DNA from 3 places in the Thiosocius teredinicola genome. Region 2 is predicted to be linked to each of the others. Evidence: predicted binding sites of a transcription regulator. Region 2 holds the regulator's gene; each other region holds the start of a gene.
The links. The regulator FliA, encoded in region 2, starts transcription of late flagellar genes. The targets are predictions, from matches to a motif close to GCTAAAGTTNNNNNNNNNNCNGCCGATA.

Region 1: the regulator FliA is predicted to act here: its motif matches at 2,030-2,057, upstream of B1781_RS00055 (methyl-accepting chemotaxis protein).
Region 3: the regulator FliA is predicted to act here: its motif matches at 1,834-1,861, upstream of B1781_RS11195 (methyl-accepting chemotaxis protein).

What each region holds. Positions count from the first base shown of each region.
Region 1 covers NZ_CP019936.1:8,200-16,286, reverse strand. The annotation lists gene glnA (glutamate--ammonia ligase) at 1-213, opposite strand, end outside; gene B1781_RS00065 (cation diffusion facilitator family transporter) at 545-1,723, opposite strand; gene B1781_RS00060 (sulfurtransferase TusA family protein) at 1,723-1,962, opposite strand; gene B1781_RS00055 (methyl-accepting chemotaxis protein) at 2,133-3,749, shown strand; gene B1781_RS00050 (tRNA (5-methylaminomethyl-2-thiouridylate)-methyltransferase) at 3,792-4,835, opposite strand; gene glyQ (glycine--tRNA ligase subunit alpha) at 4,945-5,868, shown strand; gene glyS (glycine--tRNA ligase subunit beta) at 5,861-7,948, shown strand; gene B1781_RS00035 (MazG nucleotide pyrophosphohydrolase domain-containing protein) at 7,952-8,087, shown strand, end outside.
Region 2 covers NZ_CP019936.1:1,390,343-1,398,429, forward strand. The annotation lists gene flhA (flagellar biosynthesis protein FlhA) at 1-1,522, shown strand, start outside; gene flhF (flagellar biosynthesis protein FlhF) at 1,564-2,751, shown strand; gene B1781_RS06825 (P-loop NTPase) at 2,738-3,625, shown strand; gene B1781_RS06830 (RNA polymerase sigma factor FliA) at 3,622-4,386, shown strand; gene cheY (chemotaxis response regulator CheY) at 4,513-4,887, shown strand; gene B1781_RS06840 (protein phosphatase CheZ) at 4,908-5,651, shown strand; gene B1781_RS06845 (chemotaxis protein CheA) at 5,655-7,823, shown strand; gene B1781_RS06850 (protein-glutamate methylesterase/protein-glutamine glutaminase) at 7,874-8,087, shown strand, end outside.
Region 3 covers NZ_CP019936.1:2,311,662-2,319,748, forward strand. The annotation lists gene B1781_RS11180 (DUF4331 domain-containing protein) at 1-356, shown strand, start outside; gene B1781_RS11185 (sigma-70 family RNA polymerase sigma factor) at 455-1,051, shown strand; gene B1781_RS11190 (cupin domain-containing protein) at 1,048-1,707, shown strand; gene B1781_RS11195 (methyl-accepting chemotaxis protein) at 1,930-4,371, shown strand; gene B1781_RS11200 (EAL domain-containing protein) at 4,728-7,406, shown strand; gene B1781_RS11205 (response regulator) at 7,400-7,798, opposite strand; gene B1781_RS11210 (PAS domain-containing protein) at 7,795-8,087, opposite strand, start outside.

The DNA of each region.
Region 1 (8,087 bases), 1.4 Mb from region 2:
TTCCGGCATCAAGATCATGTCGGATTCATTGATGCCTTTCCAACCGGCGATCGACGAACCGTCGAACATTTTGCCGTCGGTGAACAGTTCCTCATCAACGACAGATGCTGGCACGGTGACGTGCTGTTCTTTGCCTCGGGTGTCAGTGAATCGGAAATCGACCCACTTGACGTCGTTGTCCTTCATCATTTTTAGGACGTCTTTTGCGGACATTCTCGGTTTCTCCAGAAGTAGCGATGAGTGCTGCTGTCTGCAGACAGCGGTTACATTGGGTCGCCAGGCAGGTCTTCCAGACCGGCGGGTTGGCGTTGCGATGTGGGAGCAGGAAACATGCCACTCCCCTTGCCTGTTGATCGAGCGTTTCCGACACTCGATTGCTAATCGTTCTCGTCCCGGCTTAGTGCCTTGAAATCAGCCGCTTACGGCAGCTGGCGCGCCATAGTTGGGCAGCCTCATCGAATAAGCTTGCCGCTACAATCCGTTGCCTTCCCAGCTTGGCGCACTCATACAGTGCATCGCCATCCGTGATCGCACCATATTGGTGCTAGCCATAGAGCACCCGCAGGCTACCGAACCAGGGTAGCACAGCGGCTGCCTGGGTCAGGTTCTCGCGCAACGCGGCCGTATTGGCTTCATCGACGAAACTGGCTACCGGCAGAATCATCTCGACGTCGATCGATCCGCCGAGGTAATGCAATCGTATCTCACGCTGCGCCGGTGCTGCATGCACTTCGTTCCAAAGTTGCTCGAGCGCCGCCAGTGCCTCGGCGCGCAGCGGCAAACCACGGCAGGTCGGCGCATTCTCGTCGTCTTCCGGATCGATGTGCACGGTTACATCAGTGATCGCGTCGAGTTTTGCGATCATCCTGTCTTCTACCGTCTGGCTGATCATGTGCCCTTCCGAGACCGACAGACGCGGCGCCACCTGTACATGCACGTCGGCGCTCGCTTCGGCGCCATGCCGCCGGGTGCGCAGCATGTGCACCGAGCGCACCCCATCGATCGCCATGATGACGCGTTTGGCCTCGTTGACCTGGTCCTCATCGAGCGCGGTATCGACCAGCTCGGTGAGCGCGCTCCAGCCGAGATCCCAACCAATCTTGGCGACCATGATGCCGACGATGATTGCGGCCAGCGCGTCCATGTAGGAAAAGCCCATGACCGCTGCACCAACCCCGATCAGGACAACGATCGACGACAGGGCATCGGACCGGTGGTGCCAGGCGTTGGCCCGCAACATCTCCGAGTTCAGACGTCGCGCCACGGCGATCGTGTACCAGTACAGTGATTCTTTGGCGGCGATGCCGACCGCCGCAATGATCAGCGCCAGCTTGCCGGGCAGTGGCCGATCGGGATCCAGCAGACGCTCGCCGCCGTTCCAGACGATGCCAAGCGCGACCAATGTCAGCAGGATGCCCAGGCCGAGCGTCGCCGCAGTCTCGAATCGCCCATGCCCATAGGGATGATCCTTGTCCGGCGCCATGGCGGCATGACGCGCAGCAAACCAGACCAGGATGTCCGACAACAGGTCCGAGGCCGAATGGATGCCGTCGGCCACCAAGGCGGCGGAATTGGCGATCAGCCCAACGATCACCTGGGCGAAAGACAGCAGCAGATTGACCAGTCCGCTGACGATAGCGACCCGCCGGGTAGCGCGACCACGCGCCGTGCGCTGGGCCTGCGCCGAGTCCTCCGGGTGCGTATGTTGCTGGCTGGCAGTCACTATTTATCAGCTTCTACACGGATAGTGATTACATACTCACCATCGTGCTCTGCAGTCTCCAGAACGGTGTGGCCGTTGATTCTGCACCAGGCCGGAATGTCTTGCATGGCCCCCGGGTCGGTGCACACGGCCACCAGCTCATCTCCCGCCGACAGGGTTTCCACCTTGTCCTGAACGCGGATGACCGGCATAGGGCAAAGCAGGCGATGGCAATCGAGTGTTTCGCGGCGTGGTTTCATCGAGGAGCGCATGATACGAGAAACCGCGTTCCCTGGCAGCGTGCAGCGCATTTTTGGCGGCCGGAATCCTTAACAAAACGGTCATATTGCCGATAAAAACAGCGCCGAATAACCACTTGTCGGACCGCTGCTGTTGGGAGCGATGGTCTGGCCCTTCTGGAGCGTCCACCGTGGGCAAAAATAATCTCAGTTCATTCAAACGCCGCATGGTGATGATCTCGGCGCTGCCGGTGATCATTCTGCTCGCCGTGACCATCGTTTCGGAAACCATGCTGTCGCGTGTTAACGAGGGAGTCGACCGCATCTATCACGATCGCGTGATACCGCTCGACCAGCTCAAACACATCGCGGATGCCTACGCCGTCGGTGTGATCGATGGCGTGAACAAGGCCAACGCCGGCATTCATTCCAAGGGCGAGTTGCTGCAGGAAATCGCCTCCGCCGAACAGACCATTGACGAGCATTGGCAGGCCTACCTTAAAACCCAGCTTACGGCCGACGAGGAGAAGCTGGTTGGAGCTGCCAAATCGAAATTCGCCAAGGCCGACGCCGCTGTCTCTGAGCTGAAGGCATTTGTCGGTACGCTCGACGGCAACCTCAAGGGTCAACTCGACCGATTCGACGGACCTTTGTACGCCGAAATCGATGCCATCGGCGGCGTGATCACCGAACTCGTCGACCTTCAGCTTGAGGTTGCCGCGCAAGAGCGCGAACACGCTGCCGACGTCTACGGCATGACCGTATGGCTGCTCGCCGGTATCTGCGTGGCGTCGCTCGGCCTGCTGGCTTTCACCGGCTGGCAGACCTACCGCAGCATGTCGGCACCACTGGCCGTTGCGCAGCTGATGGACGAGGTGTCTGAAAAGGCTGACCTGACGCTGCGCACCACGCAGAAAGGCAGCATGGCGGATTCCTTCAACCGCTTGATGCAGCGTTTCCAGGAGCTGGTCAGTAGTGTGGCCAATGGAGCAGAACAACTGTCATCGGCAGCCGAGGAGATGACGGCAATCACGCGCGACAGCGCCGATGGCGCCAGACGCCAGCATGCCGAGAGCGAACAGGTCGCAACGGCTGTGAACGAATTGACCGCATCGGTTGAAGAAGTGGCGCGCAGCACATCGGCCGCGGCCAGTTCGTCGGCAGATGCTAAAAAGGTCGCCGGCGACGGCAGCCAGACCGTGCAAAGTGTGGTCAACACGATTCGCGACCTGGCCAACGAGATCGATGGCGCAAGCCACGCGATCACGCAGCTGAACCAGCACTCGAATCAGATCAGCACCGTGTTGGACGTTATCCGCGGCATCGCCGAACAAACCAACCTGCTGGCATTGAACGCGGCGATCGAGGCCGCGCGTGCCGGCGAGAAAGGACGCGGTTTCGCGGTAGTGGCCGACGAGGTACGCACGCTGGCACAAAGGACGCAGGAATCCACCAGCGAGATCGAGCAGATGGTCGAGCGCCTGTTGCACAGCGCCGGCGAAGCGAACTCGTCGATGGCGCGCAGCCAGGAGCGGGTCAACGAATCCGTGGAAGTTGCCGGGCGTGCCGGTGAATCGCTAACCCTGATCAACAGCAGTTCTGAGAACGTCAGCGCGATGACGATTCAGATCGCCAACATGTCTGAAGAGCAGGCCAGCGTGGTCGAAGAGATCAATCGTTCGATCACGGCGATCAGCGATGCCGCGCATAGCGCAGCCACTGGTTCGGAACAGGCCGCAACAGCGAGCGAGCAACTCACGCGCATGGCCGAGCAGTTCCGTGCGCAAGCTGCGGTATTCAAGATCTGAGGTTGCAGGCACCAACACGCGGACGTGTGGTGCGTCCGGGTGTTACAGCAACCAGGCCTTCGGCAGTTCGTCTGCGGTCATCGGTTTGACCTTGATCGCCTGGGTCGAACCGTCGAGCGCGCGGTATTCGAGTTCGACCGTCTCGGCATCGCGCCCCTGGCTATATCGCCCAACGATGCGCGCAGCCAGACGGATGTCTGCGTCGCTTGCTTCGCCGTCGATCAGTGCCAGTGGCCCCCCGTGGCTTACCAATGAAAGACTGGGGTACTGTTTGCGGTAGCCCGACAGAAACCTGCCCTCGCCTTCTTCTCGCGACACGATGACCTTGAAATGCGGTGCCGGTCGGACGTGGCGACCGACTTTCAGCAGCATGATGTCATCGAGCTCGTAACGACGTTTGCCGCGTGCCTGCCACAAGTCTTTGAGCTTGACCGAATAGTTCTCGTCGGTAAGAAAACAGCAACCGCCGGCCGGTTGGGCGTAGTCTTCAAACCCGAACTCGGCGGCGAGCGCCATCTGCGGTTTGCGACTACGTCCGGAGAAACCGTATAGCCGATCACGCTGCACCCAACCTTCGCGCTCGGGCAAGGTTGCCGGCAGATTCTGCGCACTCAGCGGACGCAGCAAGCGGTCTTCAATACCCGAATCGTGCTGGATGATCGGCATGGTGTCTTTGCGCTGCGATTTGGGTCGCTGGCCGACGACCTCACCGGTGATGACGAAATCGAAGCCCCTGCGCTCGATCCATTCACGCGCCTTGCGCACCATGAACACCTTGCAGTCGAGGCAGGGGTTGAGGTTGGCGCCGTAGCCGTAACGCGGGTTGAAGACCACGTCTTTGTATTCTTCGACGATGTCAACGATATGCAGCTTGATACCGAGCTGCTCGGCAACCCAGAGCGCGTTGTTGCGTTTCTGCCTGTCGCGGTCTTTCTTACGGATGGCGTGGGTGTGCCCTTCGACACAGAAACCGGTGAAGAAATTGATGCCCTCGACGTGGACGCCCTGAGCCTGAACGACCTTGGCCGCCAACAGCGAATCGAGGCCGCCGGAGATCAATGCCAATGCCTTGCGTTGTTCAGCCATGGTCGGTCGGTGCGTGGGGAAAACGACACATTATATTTATAGTCCCCGCTTGAGGGCTATATAATGAGCGGCTTTTCACCAGCAGCGCTTCCACGGGCAACCGAATTACATGAATAACGCGCCGGATGTTTCCACTTTCCAGGGCCTAATTTTTGCCCTGCAACAATACTGGGCCGAGCAGGGCTGCGCGATTTTGCAGCCGTACGATATGGAGATGGGTGCCGGTACCTTTCATACGGCGACCTTCCTACGGGCGATCGGTCCGGAGCCGTGGAACGCGGCCTACGTGCAACCTTCGCGCCGCCCGACCGATGGTCGCTACGGTGAGAACCCCAACCGCTTGCAGCACTATTACCAGTTCCAGGTGGCGATGAAGCCGTCGCCGCTGAATATCCAGGAGCTGTATCTCGGCTCGCTCGAGATGATGGGCCTGGATCCGCTGGTGCACGATATCCGCTTCGTCGAAGACAACTGGGAATCACCCACGCTGGGGGCCTGGGGCCTGGGTTGGGAGGTCTGGCTGAACGGCATGGAGGTGACCCAGTTCACCTACTTCCAGCAGGTGGGCGGTCTCGATTGCCGGCCGGTGACCGGTGAGATCACCTATGGTCTCGAACGGATCGCGATGTATCTGCAGGGCGTCGAATCGGTGTTCGACCTGGTCTGGACCAAGGGGCCGCAGGGGCCGGTGACTTACCGCGACGTGTTCCATCAGAACGAGGTCGAGCAGTCGGCGTACAACTTCGAACACGCCGACGTGGATTTTCTCTTCGGCTTGTTCGACCAATGTGAAAAGGACTCGTCGCGCCTGATCGAGGCCGGGCTTTCGCTGCCGGCCTACGAACAGGTACTCAAGGCTTCGCATGCCTTCAACTTGCTGGACGCACGCCACGCGATCTCGGTGACCGAACGGCAGAGATACATACTGCGGGTGCGCAAATTGGCGCAGGCAGTAGCGCAGGCGTATTACGACGCCCGCGAGAAACTCGGCTTCCCGATGGTGAATGCCGCCAGGGAGGCTGGCGATGAGTGAGTCTATGATCGAAACCGCGAACCTGATATTCGAACTCGGGACCGAAGAGCTTCCGCCGAAGGCATTAAAGAAGCTCTCTGTCGCGTTTACCGAAGAGTTCGTCAAAGGCCTCAACGACGCCGGGCTGCAGTTTGGCGAAGTAAGTGCTTACGCTGCCCCAAGGCGCCTTGCTCTGTTGGTTCGCGACTGCGCGACTGCACAACCTGACCGGGATATCGAGCGCCGTGGCCCGGCGCTTAAAGCCGCCTACGACGGTGACGGCAATCCGACCAAGGCAGCCGAAGGCTTTGCCAAGTCATGCAACACCACGGTCGACCAGCTGCAGAAGCTCGAGACGGACAAAGGCAGTTGGCTGGTCTTCAATGTTCACCAGAAGGGCCAGCAGGCCGTCGATCTGCTGCCGGGTATCGCTGAGAACGCACTCAACAAGCTACCGATTCCAAAGCGCATGCGCTGGGGTGATTCCGATGCCCAGTTCGTGCGCCCAGTGCATTGGCTGCTGTTCATGCTCGGTGACAGCGTTGTCCCCTGCACGCTGCTCGATGCCAAGGCGAGCAAGGAAACCTACGGCCACCGATTCCATCATCCGCATGCCATTACGCTCTACAGCCCGGATGACTATGCCGAAGTACTAGGCTCTCTTGGCAAAGTAATCGCTCACTTCGATACGCGGCGCGCGCGCGTGAAGCACCTTGTGGAGCAAGCTGCCGGCGATATCGGTGGCGTGCCGGATCTGGATGACGATCTGCTCGACGAGGTGACAGCGCTGAACGAATGGCCGATGCCGATCACCGGTACCTTTGAAGAGCGATTCCTCGAAGTGCCTCAGGAAGCGTTGGTCGCCACCATGAAAGGCAACCAGAAGTACTTCCCGGTGTTCAGCAAAGACGGCCAGCTGATGAATAAGTTCATCACGATCGCCAACATTGAAAGCAAGCAACCGGATCTGATCCGCCAAGGCAACGAACGTGTTGTGCGGCCGCGACTCGCCGACGCCATGTTCTTCTGGGAACAGGACGGCAAGAAGCGTCTACAAGACCACGTGGGCAAACTCGAACACGTCGTATTTCAGAAAGATCTTGGCAGTATGCGCGACAAGTCAGCACGGGTCGCCGAACTCGCCGCGTTCATCGCGCAACATGTTGGTGGCGACGAGGGTTTGACCCGGCGTGCCGGCGAACTCAGCCGCTGCGATCTGATGACTGAGATGGTATTCGAGTTCCCCGAGATGCAGGGCATCATGGGTCGATACCAGGCACGACGCGACGGCGAACCGGACGAACTTGCGCTGGCGATGGACGAGTTTTACATGCCGCGTTTCTCCGGTGACCGCCTGCCGGAGACCAAGACCGGTATTGCGATCTCATTGGCCGAAAAGATCGACACCCTGGTCGGCATCTTCGGCATCGGATTGAAACCGACCGGTGACAAAGACCCGTTTGCGCTGCGCCGCGCCGCACTCGGTGCGTTGCGTATCCTGCGGGAACACGCACTGCCGATCGACCTGGTAGCCCTGCTGCAGAAAGCCGAAGCGGGTTTGCAGGGACAGCTCAAGGAACAAGGCATCGCCGACCAGGTTTACGACTTCATGCTTGAACGCCTGAAAGGTATCTACAGCGACAGCGGTACGAGCCATGACACCTTTGAGGCCGTTGCCAACATCCGGCCCAAAACGATCGCCGATTTCGAACATCGCATCCGGGTAGTGACCGACTTCCGCGCATTGCCCGAGGCTGAAGCGCTGTCTGCAGCCAACAAGCGCATCGGGAACATCCTCAAGAAAACCGACGAAGCGGTGCCGGATCAGGTAGACCCCGACCTGTTTGAATTGACTGCCGAAAAAGCGCTGCATGATCATCTGCTGGCAGCGGAGAAGGCGATTGCGCCGCTGATGGCCGAGAGCAACTATGGCGCAGCGCTGCAGGTGCTCGCGCATCTACGCGGTCCGGTCGACACCTTTTTCGACGATGTCATGGTGATGGCAGAAAAAGCAGCTGTGCGCGGTAACCGCCTGGCCATGCTGAAAACGATGAGTCAGCAATTTCTGCAGGTGGCGGATATCTCGGTGTTGCAGGTCTGATCGATGGCGGCGCATTCGGATTCATGGGACGACATGATGCGCGCCGTGCAGGCATTTCATGACAAGCATGATTTCCGTAACACCGGTGGCGAAGAACTCACCTATCGGGTTGCCTTGATGGCCGAGGAACTGGGCGAGA
Region 2 (8,087 bases):
GATCCTGGTGATCAATATCATCGGCGGCCTGGCCATCGGCATGGGCCAGCACGATCTCGATTTCGGTACGGCCGTGCGCAACTACGCCCTGCTGACCATTGGTGACGGCCTGGTCGCCCAGTTGCCGTCGCTGTTGCTGTCGACCTCGGCGGCGATCATCGTCACCCGCGTGTCGAGCGCCGAAGACCTCGGCAGCCAGGTATCCACCCAGCTGCTCGACAATCCGCGCGCGCTGGCGATCACCGCCGCGATCCTGGTCATGCTCGGCCTGATCCCCGGCATGCCGAACCTGGTGTTCCTGCTGCTCGGCGGCGGCATCGCCGGACTGGCCTACATGATCGCCAAGCGCAAGCAGGAAGGTCAGGCCGAGCCGGCACTGGCCGGCGCTGTTGCTGCCACCGCCACCGCAACTGCGGCCGGCGCCCCCGGCCACGACCTGGTGCCGGCCGATGACTCGGGCGAGATGCGTGAACTGACCTGGCAGGATGTGCAGCCGGTCGACGTGATCGGCCTGGAGGTCGGCTATCGCCTGATCCCGCTGGTCGATCGTGACCAGGGCGGGCAGTTGATGAACCGCATCAAGGGTGTGCGCAAGAAGCTGTCTCAGGAACTCGGCTTCCTGGTGCAGTCGGTGCACATCCGCGACAACCTCGATCTGTCGCCCAATGCCTACCGCATCACGCTCAACGGTGTGCCGGTCGGCGAGGCAGAAGTGTTCGTCGATCGCGATATGGCGATCAACCCCGGTCGCGTGTTCGGCGAGCTCAAGGGCACGCCGACCACCGATCCGGCGTTCGGTCTCGACGCGGTGTGGATCGATGCCGCGCAGCGCGATCAGGCACAGACCATGGGCTATACGGTGGTCGATGCCAGCACCGTGGTCGCCACCCATATGAGCGAGCTGTTGCACTCGCATGCGCATGAACTGCTCGGTCACGACGAGGTGCAGCAGCTGCTCGACAACCTGGCCGAATCGGCGCCGAAGCTGGTCGAGGACCTGGTGCCCAAGCTGTTGCCGTTGGCGGTGGTGTTGCGCGTGCTGCAGAACCTGCTTCAGGAAGGTGTGCCGATCCGCGACATGCGCACGATTGCCGAAACGCTGGCGGAGCAGGCGACGAAAAGTCAAGATGCCGGCACTTTGACGGCTTCCGTCAGGGTCGCCCTGTCACGTTCCATCGTTCAGCAAGTCATTGGTCCTATTGGAGAAATTCCGGTAATCGTTCTCGAGCCCGGATTGGAACGCCTCTTGCAACAGACCCTCGCGAACGCAGGAGAGGATGGTGCCGGTGTCGAGCCGGGAATGCTCGAACAGCTGCAGACGGCGATGCAGGAGACAGCTCGCCAGCAGGAGATCAGCGGACAGGAAAGTGTCTTGTTGGTCGCCGCAGCGATACGCCCCTGGATGGCCAAGTTTGCCCGCCACAGCGTACCGGGATTACGCGTCCTCTCTTACAACGAGATACCCGATAACCGGCAGATAAAAGTGATCAGCACGATCGGCCGGAATTCGAAAGAGCCCTGAGGGCCGCCACGGCGGTCCCGGCCAAACGAGGACCGCCGGACATGAAAATCAAGCGCTTTGTTGCCCAGGATATGCGCCAAGCCCTTCGCATGGTTCGCGATGCGCTCGGCGAGGACGCCGTGATCCTGTCGAACAAATCGGTCGAGGGTGGCGTCGAACTGACCGCCGCGGTCGACCTGGTCGAGCATGACGTCGAAGAAACCGCCGATCAGCGCATTCCTACCCAGCAACACAAGCCGGCGCGCAACGAAAGCCAGGTCTCCGAGTCCTTGTACGCCAACCACGATGACTCGGCTGCGCTCGACGAGATGCGTCGCGAGATGCAGAACCTGCGTCGTTGGATGCAGGCCGAACTGAGCGGCATGAGCTGGTACGACCTCGGTCAGCGTGCGCCGCACTCTCAAGAACTTCTCGCTCGCCTGATGTCGCTCGGACTGAGCGCTGACCTTGCACGCAGCCTGTCGGAGCGGGTGCGCGATATCGAGGTGGTCGACCAGGCGTGGCGCAAGGCGCTGTACCTGCTGGCCAGTGACCTGCGGGTGCACGACACCGATGTACTCGACCGCGGCGGCATCGTCGCCCTGGTTGGCCCGACCGGCGTCGGCAAGACCACCACGATTGCCAAGATGGCGGCACGTTTCGCCTTGCGTTACGGCCACCGCAGCGTTGCATTGATCACCACCGACAGCTATCGCATCGGCGCACGCGATCAACTGCAGACCTATGCGCGCATCCTCAACGTGCCGGTACGCACCGCGACCACGCCTGAAGAGATGGAAGAGGCGTTGAATATGTTGGGCGATCGTCGCCTGATCCTGATCGATACCGCCGGCATGTCGGCGGCGCACGAGCGCATCATCGATCAGCGCGAAACCCTGATGGCTGCCGGCCATCATTTGACGACTTTGTTGGCCCTTTCGGCGACCACCGAGGCGGCGGCCGTGCAACGTGCACTGCGCCTGTTCGCCGACTTCCGTCCGGACGCCTGTGTGCTGACCAAACTCGACGAGGCCGCCAGCCTGGGCAGCCTGATGTCGGCACTGATCCAGGCCGACCTGCCGATGGCGTTCGTGACCGACGGCCAGCGTGTGCCGGAAGACCTGCAGACCGCCAAGGCGCATCCGCTGGTGACTCGCGCAGCCGAGCTGTTGAACGAAAACCCGAACGATATCGACGCCGGCTATGCGGCTCTGGCTCTGGGAGGAGTGCATTCACATGCTAACGCCTGAAACCCATGTTGATCAGGCTACCGGTCTGCGCCAGATGGTAAACCCACGTCCGGTGCGCGCAATTGCCGTTACCGGTGGCAAGGGCGGCGTCGGCAAGACCAACGTCTCCGTGAATCTCGGCGTTGCGGCGGCAGAGATCGGCAAGAAGGTGATGCTGCTCGATGCCGATCTGGGCCTGGCGAATATCGACGTTGTGCTCGGTCTGCACCCGCAGCACGACCTGTCGCACGTGATGCGCGGCGAGTGCAGCCTGGAAGACGTGCTGGTCGAAGGCCCGAACGGCATGAAGGTGATTCCGGGTGCCTCGGGCGTGCAGTCGTTGGCCGAGTTGAGCCCGGCCGAGCATACCGGCCTGATTCGCGCGTTCAGCGAACTGGCGGCCGACACCGAGCTGCTGATCGTGGATACCGCGGCCGGCATCTCGGATACGGTGTTGAGCTTCTCGCGCGCGTCGCACGAGATTGTGGTTGTGGTGTGTGACGAACCGGCGTCGATCACGGATGCGTACGCCATTATCAAGTTGTTGAACCGTGACTATGGCCATCAGCGTTTCCGGATCCTGGCCAACATGATCCGCAGCGCGCAGGAAGGCCGCGAGTTGTATACCAAGATGTGCCGGGTCACCGACCGGTACCTCGACGTCACCCTGAGCTTCATGGGTGCGATTCCTTTCGATGAGAGTGTGCGCAAAGCCGTACGGGCGCAAAAGCCGGTAGTACAGGCGTTCCCTCGCAGCAAGGCTGCGCAGGTGTTTCGCAGCCTGGCCAAAAAAATAGAAACATGGCCGCAGCCGAGCGGTGCAAATGGCCAGGTGCAGTTCTTCGTCGAGCGTCTTATCAAATATTCCAGTGACTATGGGGAGATGGTGCTGTGAGCAATCTTGCAACTTATGATGCAGTTAAAGACCAAAGTTTTGATGACCTGGTGACCCGGCATGCGCCGCTGGTAAAACGCATCGCCTACCACCTGATGAACCGTCTGCCGCCGTCGGTGCAGGCCGAAGATCTCATTCAGGCGGGCATGATTGGTTTGATCGAGGCCAGCCGCAACTACGATGCGAGCCAGGGTGCGAGCTTCGAAACCTACGCCGGCATCCGTATTCGCGGCGCGATGCTCGACGAGATCCGCCGTTCCGACTGGACGCCGCGTTCGGTACACCGCAAGGCGCGCATGGTCGCCGATGCGATGCGTGAGATCGAGAACACCGAAGGGCGTGACGCACGTGATGTCGAGGTTGCCGAATCGCTCGGCATGTCGATCGAGGAATACCACCAGGTTCTGCAGGACGCGTCGGGTGCGCGCATCTTCAGCTACGAAGAACTGAGTGAAGTGGGCGAGGTTGTGCCGCACGAAGGCGGCGCCACGGCCGCACGCACGCGTAACTCGCTCGAAGACGGTCCCGACCGCGGCCTGGAAAAGAGCCGTTTCCGCGAAGCCCTCGGCGATGCCATCGCCAGCCTGCCGGAACGCGAGCGCCTCGTAATTGCCCTGTATTACGACGAAGAGCTGAACCTGCGCGAGATCGGCCAGGTGCTCGGCGTGAGCGAATCACGCGTCTGCCAGATACACAGTCAGGCCGCATTGCGTTTGCGTTCGCGTCTGGGCGAGTGGCTGCCCGAAGACGGGCTCAAATAAGCTTTTTCAAGAAAAAAATCCCTACGGTTTTTCGGCGTAGTGCCGATACGCCGGATGAATCAATTAATCGGGCCTTTTCGTCGGGGCCACATTGTCTGATGTGCGGAGGTTGCTTTGGACAAGAACATGAAGATCCTTGTTGTGGACGACTTCTCCACGATGCGCCGGATTATCAAAAACCTGCTGCGGGATCTTGGCTTCACCAATACACAGGAAGCTGACGATGGCATGACCGCGCTACCGCTGCTGCAGAGTGGAAATTTCGACTTTCTGATCACCGACTGGAACATGCCCGGTATGCAGGGTATCGACCTGCTCAAGGCCGTGCGCGCCGACGAAAAACTCAAGTCCCTGCCGGTACTGATGGTTACTGCCGAGTCGAAGCGCGAACAGATCGTCGAAGCTGCCCAGGCGGGCGTCAACGGTTACGTTGTCAAGCCGTTCACTGCCGGCACGCTGGAAGAAAAGATCAACAAGATCTTTGAGCGCGTCGCGGCCTGATCAGCACTATGGAAACCCTAATGGCACAGAATCCCGAGCAAGTAAGCGAAAAACTGGAGCTGGCCAAAACGTTGGTCGATCACTTGGAATCCGGCAGCGAGGATGCAGCGATTTCGGTTATCGCACAGCTTGCAGGTTTCCGTGACAGCATGTTGTTTCAGGAAGTGGGCCGGCTGACCCGTGAGCTGCATGATTCGATCAATGGCTTTGTGATGGACGCCCAGTTGGCGAACATCGCCGAGACTGAGATGCCGAACGCGGCGGAACGACTGGAATACGTTATTCAGACTACCGAACAGGCGGCCAACACCACGCTCGGCGCGGTTGAGGACAGCCTGCCGCTGGCCGATACCCTGCGCAACGATGCGCACCACCTGTCGGAACAGTGGGACAAATTCAATTCGCGCCAGATGACGGTCGACGACTTCCGTGATCTGAGCACAGAGATCAGCAAGTTTCTCGGTGCCACGCAGGCCAATTCAGAGGCACTGCACAGCAAGCTGTCGGAAGTGCTGATGGCCCAGGGTTATCAGGATCTGACCGGCCAGGTGATCCGCAAGGTGATCAAGCTGGTCAACGATGTGGAAGGCAAGCTGGTCGAGCTGGTTCGCTTGTCGGGTGCCAAAGCGAAGCCGAAAGATGAAGAACAGCCTAGCGGCCCGGATATCACGGCGGAAGGGCCGGCAGTACCGGGTGTCGACAAAGGCGATGTGGTTAGCGGTCAAGACGACGTCGATGACCTGCTCTCAAGTTTGGGGTTCTAAACGATGAGTCTCGATGCAGACGACGAAATCCTCCAGGACTTTTTGGTAGAGGCCAACGAGATCCTCGAGCAGTTGGGTGAACAGCTGGTCGATCTCGAGCAGAGTCCGCAAGACATGGATCTGCTGAACGCGATCTTCCGCGGTTTCCATACCGTCAAGGGCGGTGCCGGATTCCTCGCGATTACACCGCTGGTAGAGACCTGCCACCGTGCCGAAGACTTGTTGAACGTTTTGCGCCAGGGGCAGCGCGCGGTCACGCCGCACGTCATGGATACCATCCTGCAGTCGCTGGACGTTGTTAATGAAATGATGGAGCGCCTGGTCGAAGGCGAAATGCCGGAGCCGGCCGACCCGGATCTGCTGGCGCGCCTCGAAGTGCTGACCCAGCCCGATGACGGCAGTGGCGACGAGGCCGAGGCGGTCGCCGAAGCGCCTGCGGCCGAACCTGAAGTTCAAGCCGAACCTGAACCGGTGGCGGAACCCGAGCCGGTGGCCGAGGCAGCGCCTGCGCCTGCAGCCGATGATGCGGCCGGTGTTGCACCGGGCGGCGACGATATTACCGAAGAAGAGTTCGAGGCACTGCTCGACCAGTTGCATGGCAAGGGCAAGTTCGGCGGCGCGGCAGAAGGCGAGACCGAAGCCGCCCCCGCAGCAGCAGCCGCGGCCCCGACCCCGACCAGCGACGAGATCACCGAAGACGAGTTTGAAGCCCTGCTCGATGAGCTGCATGGCAAGGGCAAGTTCAGTAGCGCGCCGGCAGATGACGCCGCGGCGAGCAAACCCGCTGCGCCCGCAGCTGCTCCGGCCGCGCCCAAACCGGCAGCCGCCGCGAAGCCGGCCGCTGCCGAGGCACCCGCGCCACAGGCAAAGAAAGCCGAGCCGGCAGCACCGAAGAAGGTCGAGAAACCGGCTCCGGCCAAGGCCGCTGCGCCGGCCAAGGCAGCACCGGCGAAGGCAGCCGACAAAGCGGCCGGTCCGGGCAAAGGCGCGGCACCGGAAACCACGGTGCGTGTCGATACGCAGCGCCTTGACGACATCATGAACATGGTTGGCGAACTGGTACTGGTGCGCAACCGCCTGGCGACCCTCAAGTCGACAATGGCCGACGAAGAACTGGCCAATGCGGTCGGCAACCTGGACGTGGTCACCGCCGATCTGCAGCTGTCGGTCATGAAGACCCGCATGCAGCCGGTCAAAAAGATCTTTGGTCGCTTCCCGCGCGTGGTGCGCGATCTGGCGCGCAACCTGAAGAAGGAAGTCGACCTGGTGTTGAACGGTGAAGACACCGACCTCGACAAGAACCTGGTCGAGGCGCTGGCCGACCCGCTGGTTCACCTGGTGCGCAATGCCGTCGACCACGGCATCGAGTCGCCGGATGAGCGCGAGATGGCAGGCAAGCCGCGTCGCGGCACCGTGATCCTGTCGGCCGCGCAGGAAGGCGATCACATCCTGTTGTCGATCGAAGACGACGGCAAGGGTATGGATGCCGATGTGCTGCGCGGGAAAGCGGTCGAGAAGGGCATGATGGATGAAGACGCAGCCGCACGCCTGGAAGACAAAGATTGCTACAACCTGATCTTCCAACCCGGTTTCTCGACCAAGACCGAGATCTCGGATGTGTCCGGCCGCGGCGTCGGCATGGATGTGGTGAAGACGCGTATTGCGCAGATGAATGGCTCGGTCGAGATCGATTCGGTCCACGGCCGGGGCAGCAAGATCATCGTCAAGCTGCCGCTGACACTGGCGATCCTGCCGACCTTGATGGTGATTCTCGGCCGTCAACCGTTCGCGCTGCCGTTGGCCAGCGTGGTCGAGATTTTCAACCTCGACCTGACGCGCACCAATACGGTCGACGGTCAGTTGACCATCCGTGTGCGTGATCGTGCCTTGCCGCTGTTCTATCTGCGCAACTGGTTGGTTACCGATCACAGCATGGCCGACACGCGCCAGGAAGGGCATCACGGACATGTGGTCGTGGTCAATGTCGGCGGTGTGCAGGTCGGTCTCGTGGTCGATTTTCTGGTCGGCCAGGAAGAGGTTGTTATCAAACCGCTCGGCGCCCTGCTGCAAGGTCTCGACGGCATGGCCGGCGCGACCATCACGGGCGACGGCAAAATCGCATTGATCCTCGATGTACCCGGGTTGATGCGCAAATACGCACGTCGGTACTGATCGTTTGCGAAGGAGAGGCAGGACGAAATTGGCGTAGTCCTGGATAACACATGGTGGGAAAAGTCCGGGTACTCGTCGTCGATGATTCGTCTTTCTTCCGCAAACGAATCAAGCAGGAGCTGGAACGGCACGGCGATATCGTCGTCGTCGGCGAAGCCAGCAATGGGCGCGAAGCCGTCGAGATGGCCTCGCGTCTGCACCCCGATCTGATCACTATGGATGTCGCGATGCCGTTGATGGACGGCATTGCCGCCGTGCGCGAGA
Region 3 (8,087 bases), 920 kb from region 2:
AAGACTCAGGGCGCAGCGACCTGTCATTGGTGTTTCTGCCCGACGTGCTGCGTGTCGACACCACCACCGGGCCGGTCACACTGGCGGGCGATCCGCAGTTTCATCGACTCGGTTTCATCGGCGGCGATATCGCGGTATCCGATGAGGGCAGGGCAAAGTCGAGCGGCTGGCCGAACGGCAGACGGCTGGGCGATGATGTGGTCGATATTGCGCTGACCGCCTTGGCGAGCGGGCCGACATATGCCACACCAACGGTAGTGGGCGACAACATCGATACCAACGATCAGCTCTACAACCAGGTGTTTCCGTACGCGGCCACGCCGCATGCGGGTCCGACGAACCGTAAAGACCCGTGATCTTCGGTGCCGGTGTGCATCTGCATGCCGGCGCCGGGATCACAGAGGATGCCGAGACATGCGTGGTCGACAATGGCCGGGCCAGGAAAACAAGACCCATGACAAACGACACCACAGGACAGGCGCAGGTCGATCCCGGCGGGGAAACGCAAGGTGTGCCACCGGCTGTGCTTGCGCAATGGTTGCAGTCGGTCGGCGCAGCGCGCGACGAAGACGCCTTCGAAAAACTGTTTCGTTACTTCTGCCCGAAATTGTTCAGCTACATGCGGCGCGGCGGGCTCAATGACGCGGCTGCCGAAGAACTGGTGCAGGATACAATGACGCGCGTCTGGCAGAAGGCGGGCATGTACGATGCAACCCTGGGTGCGCCCAGCACCTGGGTGTTCGCGATCGCACGCAACCTGCGGATCGATCAATTGAAGAAGTGCAGGGAGATTGCGCAACCTTTGGAAGAACTGCCCACGTTACTCGGAAGCACCGGCGACACCAGCGAGATCCGGATCGATGCGGTTAACATTGTCGGCCGACTGAAGGATCTGTCGACCGAGCAGTTTGCCGTGCTCGAGCTCGTTTATCTGGACGGCTTGTCGCAAACCGAGATCAGTGACCGCCTGGCGGTTCCGTTGGGCACCGTGAAATCCCGTATCCGGCTCGGCTTCGAGCGGTTGCGAAAAGCTTTGCGTATCGAGTTATGACTATTCGCCATCATCCCAGTAGCGACACCCTCCTGGCCTATGCAGCGGGCACCCTGGCGCCGGCATTGGCGTTGGTGGTCGGCGAGCATCTTCGCCAGTGCAACCAGTGCACGCGAACCCATCTGTTCGATACCGCGGTCGGCGGCGCGCTGCTCGAGGCGCACGATGCGACGGCAGTGCCCGATGAAGTGACCGAACGCTGTCTGCAGAAAACCAGGGAGCGGATCACGGCCATGCCGGCTGATACCCAGTCGCAGCGACAAGACTCCGGCGCCGACGCAGCAGCCACATCGGCCATACGGCGGCATGATTTCAACGACATCGCCTGGAAGCGCCTGTCGAACCGGGTCGAACAGTTTGTGGTCCCCGGTTTCAAACAAGGCCGGACCTGGGCGCGCCTTTTCCGTTTCCAGCCGGGTACCGTACTCCCCCGGCATCGTCATCAAGGCGACGAGTTCGTCGTCGTGTTGCAAGGCTCGTACCTGGATCGCTCGGCGCGGTTTGCGGTCGGCGATTTTGCCGAAAACGACCCGTCGGTGGTCCACGAACTGAGCGTGGACGGCGACGAACCGTGTGTGGCCCTGATCGCCAGCAACGGCCTGATCAACCCGGAAAGCGCGCTGTACCGCGCGGCGTTCCGCTTCCTTGGGATCTGATTCCAGAGCCGGGTTTTCCGCACGCCAAAATACGGTCACTTTGTCGGGTTAATTCCGGTTCAAATCGGCCGACAACCCTCCAAGCACGCCGGCCGGGAATTCCTATGGGAAGCAGAAGCTTCTTCGGCTCAAGCTTGGGGAGTTCCGGTCGCTTTTGCTTGTGGTCCGCGCGCGAAAATGCGAGCGACCTCACGACAAACACGCGAACCAGGATGACGACATATGGGATTTTCTGACTTTTTCTCGGCTTTCGGCGGATCCAGCGGCGGTTACAACGCATCGGATATGAAAGGATTGGTCGACGCGATTAACAAGTCGCAGGCCGTCATCGAGTTTCGGATGGATGGCACGATCATTCACGCCAACGAAAACTTCCTGCGTGCGGTGGGGTATACGCTCGACGAGATCAAAGGCAAACATCATCGAATGTTCGCCGAACCCAAATATGCAGAGAGCGCCGAATACCGCGCGTTCTGGGATAAGCTCAACCGCGGCGAATTCGATACCGGCGAATACAAGCGGTTCGGCAAGGGCGGTAAAGAGATCTGGATCCAGGCCTCGTATAACCCGGTGTTCGATCACAGCGGCCGCCCGGTCAAGGTCGTGAAGTTCGCCACCGACATTACCGCAGAAAAGCTCAAGAGCGCCGATCATCTCGGCCAGATCGAGGCCATCGACAAGTCGCAGGCCGTGATCGAGTTCGAGGTCGACGGCACCATCCTGACAGCCAACGACAACTTCCTGAACGCAGTGGGCTATACCCTGGACGAGATCAAAGGTCGTCACCACAGCATGTTCGTCGAGCCGGAGCTTGCTGCCAGCGCCGAGTATCGCGCGTTTTGGGACAAACTCGGCCGCGGCGAATTCGACAGTGGCGAGTACAAGCGTGTCGGCAAGGGCGGTAAAGAGATCTGGATTCAGGCCTCTTACAACCCGATCTGCGACCCCGACGGCCATGCGATCAAGGTCGTTAAGTACGCGAGCGATGTGACCGAGCAGAAACTACGCAATGCCGATTATGCTGGCCAGATCAAGGCGATCAGCAAGTCGCAGGCAGTCATCGAGTTCAACATGGACGGCACGATCCGCCATGCGAACGACAACTTCCTCAATGCAGTGGGCTATGCCCTCGACGAAATCAAGGGTAAGCATCACAGCATGTTCGCTGAGCCCAAGTATGCGGCCAGCGCCGAGTACAAGGCGTTCTGGGACAAGCTCAATCGCGGTGAGTTCGACGCGGGTGAGTACAAGCGCCTGGGCAAGGGTGGCAAAGAGATCTGGATTCAGGCCTCGTACAACCCGATCAGCGACGCCAACGGCGAGCCGTTCAAAGTGGTCAAGTACGCCACCGACGTGACGGCGGAAAAACAGCGCAATGCCGATTTTTCGGGTCAGATCGATGCGATCAGCAAGTCGCAGGCGGTCATCGAATTCTCGATGGACGGCACCATCCAGCATGCCAACGAGAACTTCCTGAACACGCTTGGCTACACGATCGAAGAGATTCGCGGCAAGCACCATCGCATTTTCGCCGAACCCGGTTACGCTGCCAGCCCGGAATACAAGGCGTTCTGGGATAAGCTCAACCGCGGCGAATTCGACAGCGGCGAGTACAAGCGTATCGGCAAGGGTGGCACGGAGATCTGGATCCAGGCCTCGTACAACCCGATCTTCGACATGAACGGCAAACCGTTCAAAGTGGTCAAGTACGCCTCGGATATCACCGACCAGAAGAAACTGGCGATGACGATCGAAGAGTGTCTGCAGGAAGCCAACCTGGTCATGAATGCCCTGGCCAATGGCGACCTCAGCCAGAACATGGTCGGTGAATACACCGGCGAGTTCGCTGCACTAAAAGATGCCATCAACTCGACCGTCGGCAAACTGCGCGGCATGGTGCAGCAGATCACGGACGCCTCGGGCAGCATCAACGCCTCGGCCGAAGAGATCGCCAAGGGCAACGTGCACCTGAGCGACCGTACCGCCAACCAGGCGGCCAGCCTCGAAGAAACGGCGGCTTCCACCGAAGAACTCGACAGCACCATCAAGCAGAATGCGAACAACGCCGAAGAGGCCAACCAACTGGCTGCGGGCGCGCGTCAGCAGGCAGAGCGCGGCGGCACCGTCATCGGTACCGCGATCACCGCCATGGGCGCGATCAATACCGCATCCAAGCAGATCGCCGACATCATCGGCGTGATCGATGAGATCGCGTTCCAGACCAACCTGCTGGCACTGAATGCCTCGGTTGAGGCGGCACGCGCCGGTGAACAGGGTCGCGGTTTCTCGGTCGTGGCATCAGAAGTACGCAACCTGGCACAGCGCAGCGCCGATTCGGCCAAAGAGATTCGCGCACTGATCCAGGACAGCGTGGCCAAGGTCGAAGAGGGCTCGCGCCTGGTCGATGAGTCAGGCGAGACGCTGAAAGAGATCGTCGGTTCGGTCGAGAAGGTGAGCACGATCATCGCCGAGATCGCAGCAGCGAGTTCGGAGCAGAGCGTTGGCATCGGCCACGTCAACCAGGCCATCAGCCAGATCGACGATGCTACGCAGCAGAACGCGGCATTGGTTGAAGAAGCCGCGGCCGCAAGCCAGTCGATGGACCAGCAGTCCCGCGGTTTGCTCGAACTGGTCAGCTTCTTCCGCCTGGACGCAACCGGCTGATCGTCCCCAGGCTCGGTTCGCGGGCCGGGGTATCCAACAAAAGCCGACGTCGTACAATCGACGTCGGCTTTTTTGTGCGTCAATGATCAGCCGGCAATCTTGCTGCGATGACAGGAAGCGAGCTGTTTCCGTCCACGACATATCGGAACGACAAAAAGGTGTTCGCTTGGGTCGCCATCTCTGCGCCCGGAATAAGCCTATACTCAAAAAATACTTCATTTCTTCTGTCACGGAACAACGGTGCGCAGCTCCTTGTTGTACTCACGACCGGGGTTAGCAGTTTCCCTTAAATCAGCCCGGCATGGGTTGTCTTACCGGTTCGTCGCCAAACGTCGCCGCGTGCCGGTGGGATATTGATGGCATCGACAAACACTCGCGTCCTCGTGGTCGACGATGATCCCGGCATCCGTCAGAGCTTCGCCGATTTCCTGGAAGACCTGGACTTCGAGGTCGATGTCGCCGAGCACGGATTGCAGGGTCTGGAACGATTCGGACAGCACAAGCCCGATGTGGTGATACTCGATCTGCGAATGCCGGTGATGGGCGGGCTCGAGTTGCTGCAGGAGCTAAAAGCGCGCAACGCGGATACGCCGTTGATCGTGGTTTCCGGCACCGGGCGAATCAGCGATGCGGTCGATGCGTTGAAACTCGGTGCGTGGGACTACCTGTTGAAGCCGGTCGAGGACCTTTCGGTACTCGAGCATACGGTGCGCCAGTCCGTAGAAAACGCCAGGCTGCGCGTCGAGAACCGACGCTATCAGCAACAACTTGAGTCGTTGGTTGAAGAGCGTACCAAGGCGCTCGCCGGAGCCAATCTGCGCTTGAAACACCTCAACGAGCGTTTGCGCACTATCGTCAACACCACCAGCACCTTGTCGTCTTGGCTGGATATGCGTGAGTTCGGGCCGAGACTGCTACGCGAGTTCGCACGCAACATGGACGCGTGTGGAGGAAGTCTGTACGTCGTTCACGAAGACCGACTGCAACTGCTCGATACGATCGATCCGGGGCATGCACCCGAGGAACTGCCATTACCGTTGCCCGAGGGTTCTCTGCTGGGTCAGGCAATCGCAACGAACCAAGCTGTGCTGGTGGGCGACGTCCGGGGCGGAGATGCCTTTGCAGCAAGTGGTTGGCAAGGGTACAGCGACGGGTCTGCCTTGATCTTTCCGATCGCCGACGCCGGTGGCAATGTAGCCGCCCTGTTGACATTGCACAACAAGAAGTCACCGCCCTTCGTCGAGCAAGACAGGGAAATCGGTATGATCTTGTCGTCGTACAGCTGTGAGTCGTTACGGGCCATTCGGACCTTTGAAGCCCTGAGCCAGAGCGAACGCCGGTTTCGCGAGTTGGCCGACCTGTTGCCGCAATCGCTATGTGAGACCGACGCGAATGGCACGATCACCTATGCGAATCAACAAGCGTGTGTTTCTTTTGGTTACTCTGCTGAAGAATTGACCGAACGCTTGACGATCGACCATCTGATCGAGCCTGTAGAAAGGACGGGGGAAAATCGCGGCCTGGTAACGTTTGCCACCGACCGCAACAGCGGCCGCGAATGCACCGAATTTCGCGCGCTCCGCAAGAACGGCACGACGTTTCCCGTATTGGTTTACGCCACACCGATTACACATGGAAACGAGGTGACCGGCCTGCGTGTGGTTGCGGTTGATATCACAGTGCGTAAGCGCCAGGAACAACTCATCCTGCGTCAAGCCCACTATGACGGGCTCACCGGCTTACCTAACCGCTTCCTTTCTCTGGATCGACTTTCGCAGCTGATCAAGGAAGCCCGGCGTACCGACGAGCATGTCGCGGTCCTGTTCCTCGACCTGGACGATTTTAAACGCATTAACGATACCCTGGGTCACGAGGTTGGTGACCAACTTCTGATACAGGCATCGCGACGCCTGCGCGATACCGTTCGCGATGCAGACACTATCGGACGGCTCGGCGGCGACGAATTTATTCTGATGCTCGGTGGATTGAACGGGGGCCTGGATGCCAAAGCGGTCGCTGAACATGTATTGACCAATATCCGGCGGCCGTTCCTGGTCGACAATCATGAGATGGTGTTGACTGCTAGCCTGGGTGTTTCGGTGTTTCCGGAAGACGGTGACACACCGGCTGAACTGTTGCGAAAAGCCGATACCGCCATGTATCACGCGAAATCGGAGGGGCGGAATACCTGGTACTACTTCACATCGACCATGAACGACCAGGTTTCGCGACGGTTACTGCTGGAGCAGCATCTGCATGGGGCGCTCGGCAGCGGTGAATTGGAAGTCTGGTATCAACCGGTCATCGAATTGGCAGGTAAGCACGTCATCGGATTCGAAGCATTGTTGCGATGGAACAGCCCAACGCTCGGTGCCGTGTCGCCGATGGAGTTCATACCGGTTGCGGAGCAGACCGGTTTGATCATGCAGATCGGCAGTCACGTGTTGCACGAATCCGTATCGACCCTGGTCAAGCTCCGACACGATCACGATCCCCGTCTACGTATGGCGGTGAACCTGTCACCCCGTCAGTTCCGCGATCCGGATCTGCCCGAACAGATACGCGCCGTTCTACGGCAACGAAATCTGCCGGGCGATGCCCTGGAACTTGAAATAACCGAAGGCGTACTGCTCGGCGGCAGCGTCTACACCCATGAGGTGCTGGACAGCATCAATCAACTGGGGGTATCGATCGCCATGGACGATTTCGGTACTGGGTATTCTTCATTGAGTTATCTGCAGAAGTATCCGTTCGACACCCTGAAGATTGATCGGACCTTCGTCAGTGACCTCGGCGATGCTGCACGCGGCGCGCGCGCCAGGGAACTGGTCAACGCTGCGATCGTTATGGCCCATGGCTTAGGACTGAAGGTGATCGCCGAGGGAGTTGAGACACGCGAACAGATGCAGATGCTCGAAGCGCAACAGTGCGATTATGCGCAAGGCTATCTGCTGGGGCGGCCGCAGCCCTATCAGGCACTTCATACCTTGTTTAGGGACGGCGTTCGGCAGGACGCCGCGCACACGCATCACTGATCGGTTGTTAGGGAAGTGAGCATGTGCTCTATCATCAGTCTGAGTGACTCCATCTGCGCGACCGGTTTGCGCAACACTTCGTCGGCCACGCGGGGCAAGGAGGCGAGAAACTCCGGTGGGGTATACTCGGGCGATCCGGTGCAGATAACAAATCCACAACGTGGATATTTTTGATAAAGCACCGAAATCAATTGATCGCCGCTCATGCCGCCCATCCGGATGTCGACAATCATGACATCCGGAGCATGTGCCTCCACCAGGTGGAGTGCCTGTTCACCGCTTTTGGCTACTGTTACGTCCATACCGTAGTCTTCCAGGTAATCCTGAAAACTGTCGCGGATCGTCGGATCATCGTCAACGATCATGATGCGCGGCTGGCGGTGCAGGCTCAATGGGTCGGCTCCCGTTTAAACGGTAGTTGGATGATGAATGTCGTGCCTTGACCCGGCTGGGATTCGACCGACATGGTTCCACCGAGGTTCTCGGTGACAATGAAGTAGGAGACGCTCAGGCCCAGCCCGGTACCGAGGCCTGGCGGTTTGGTGGTGAAAAACGGTTCAAATACGCGCTTGCGGGTTTCATCGCTCATCCCCGGCCCGTTATCGCGAATCTCTATGCGGACCATCGAAGCTTCTTTGTCCGCGGTCAGCTTGACCCAAAACTGCGCCGTTTCGTCCTTCG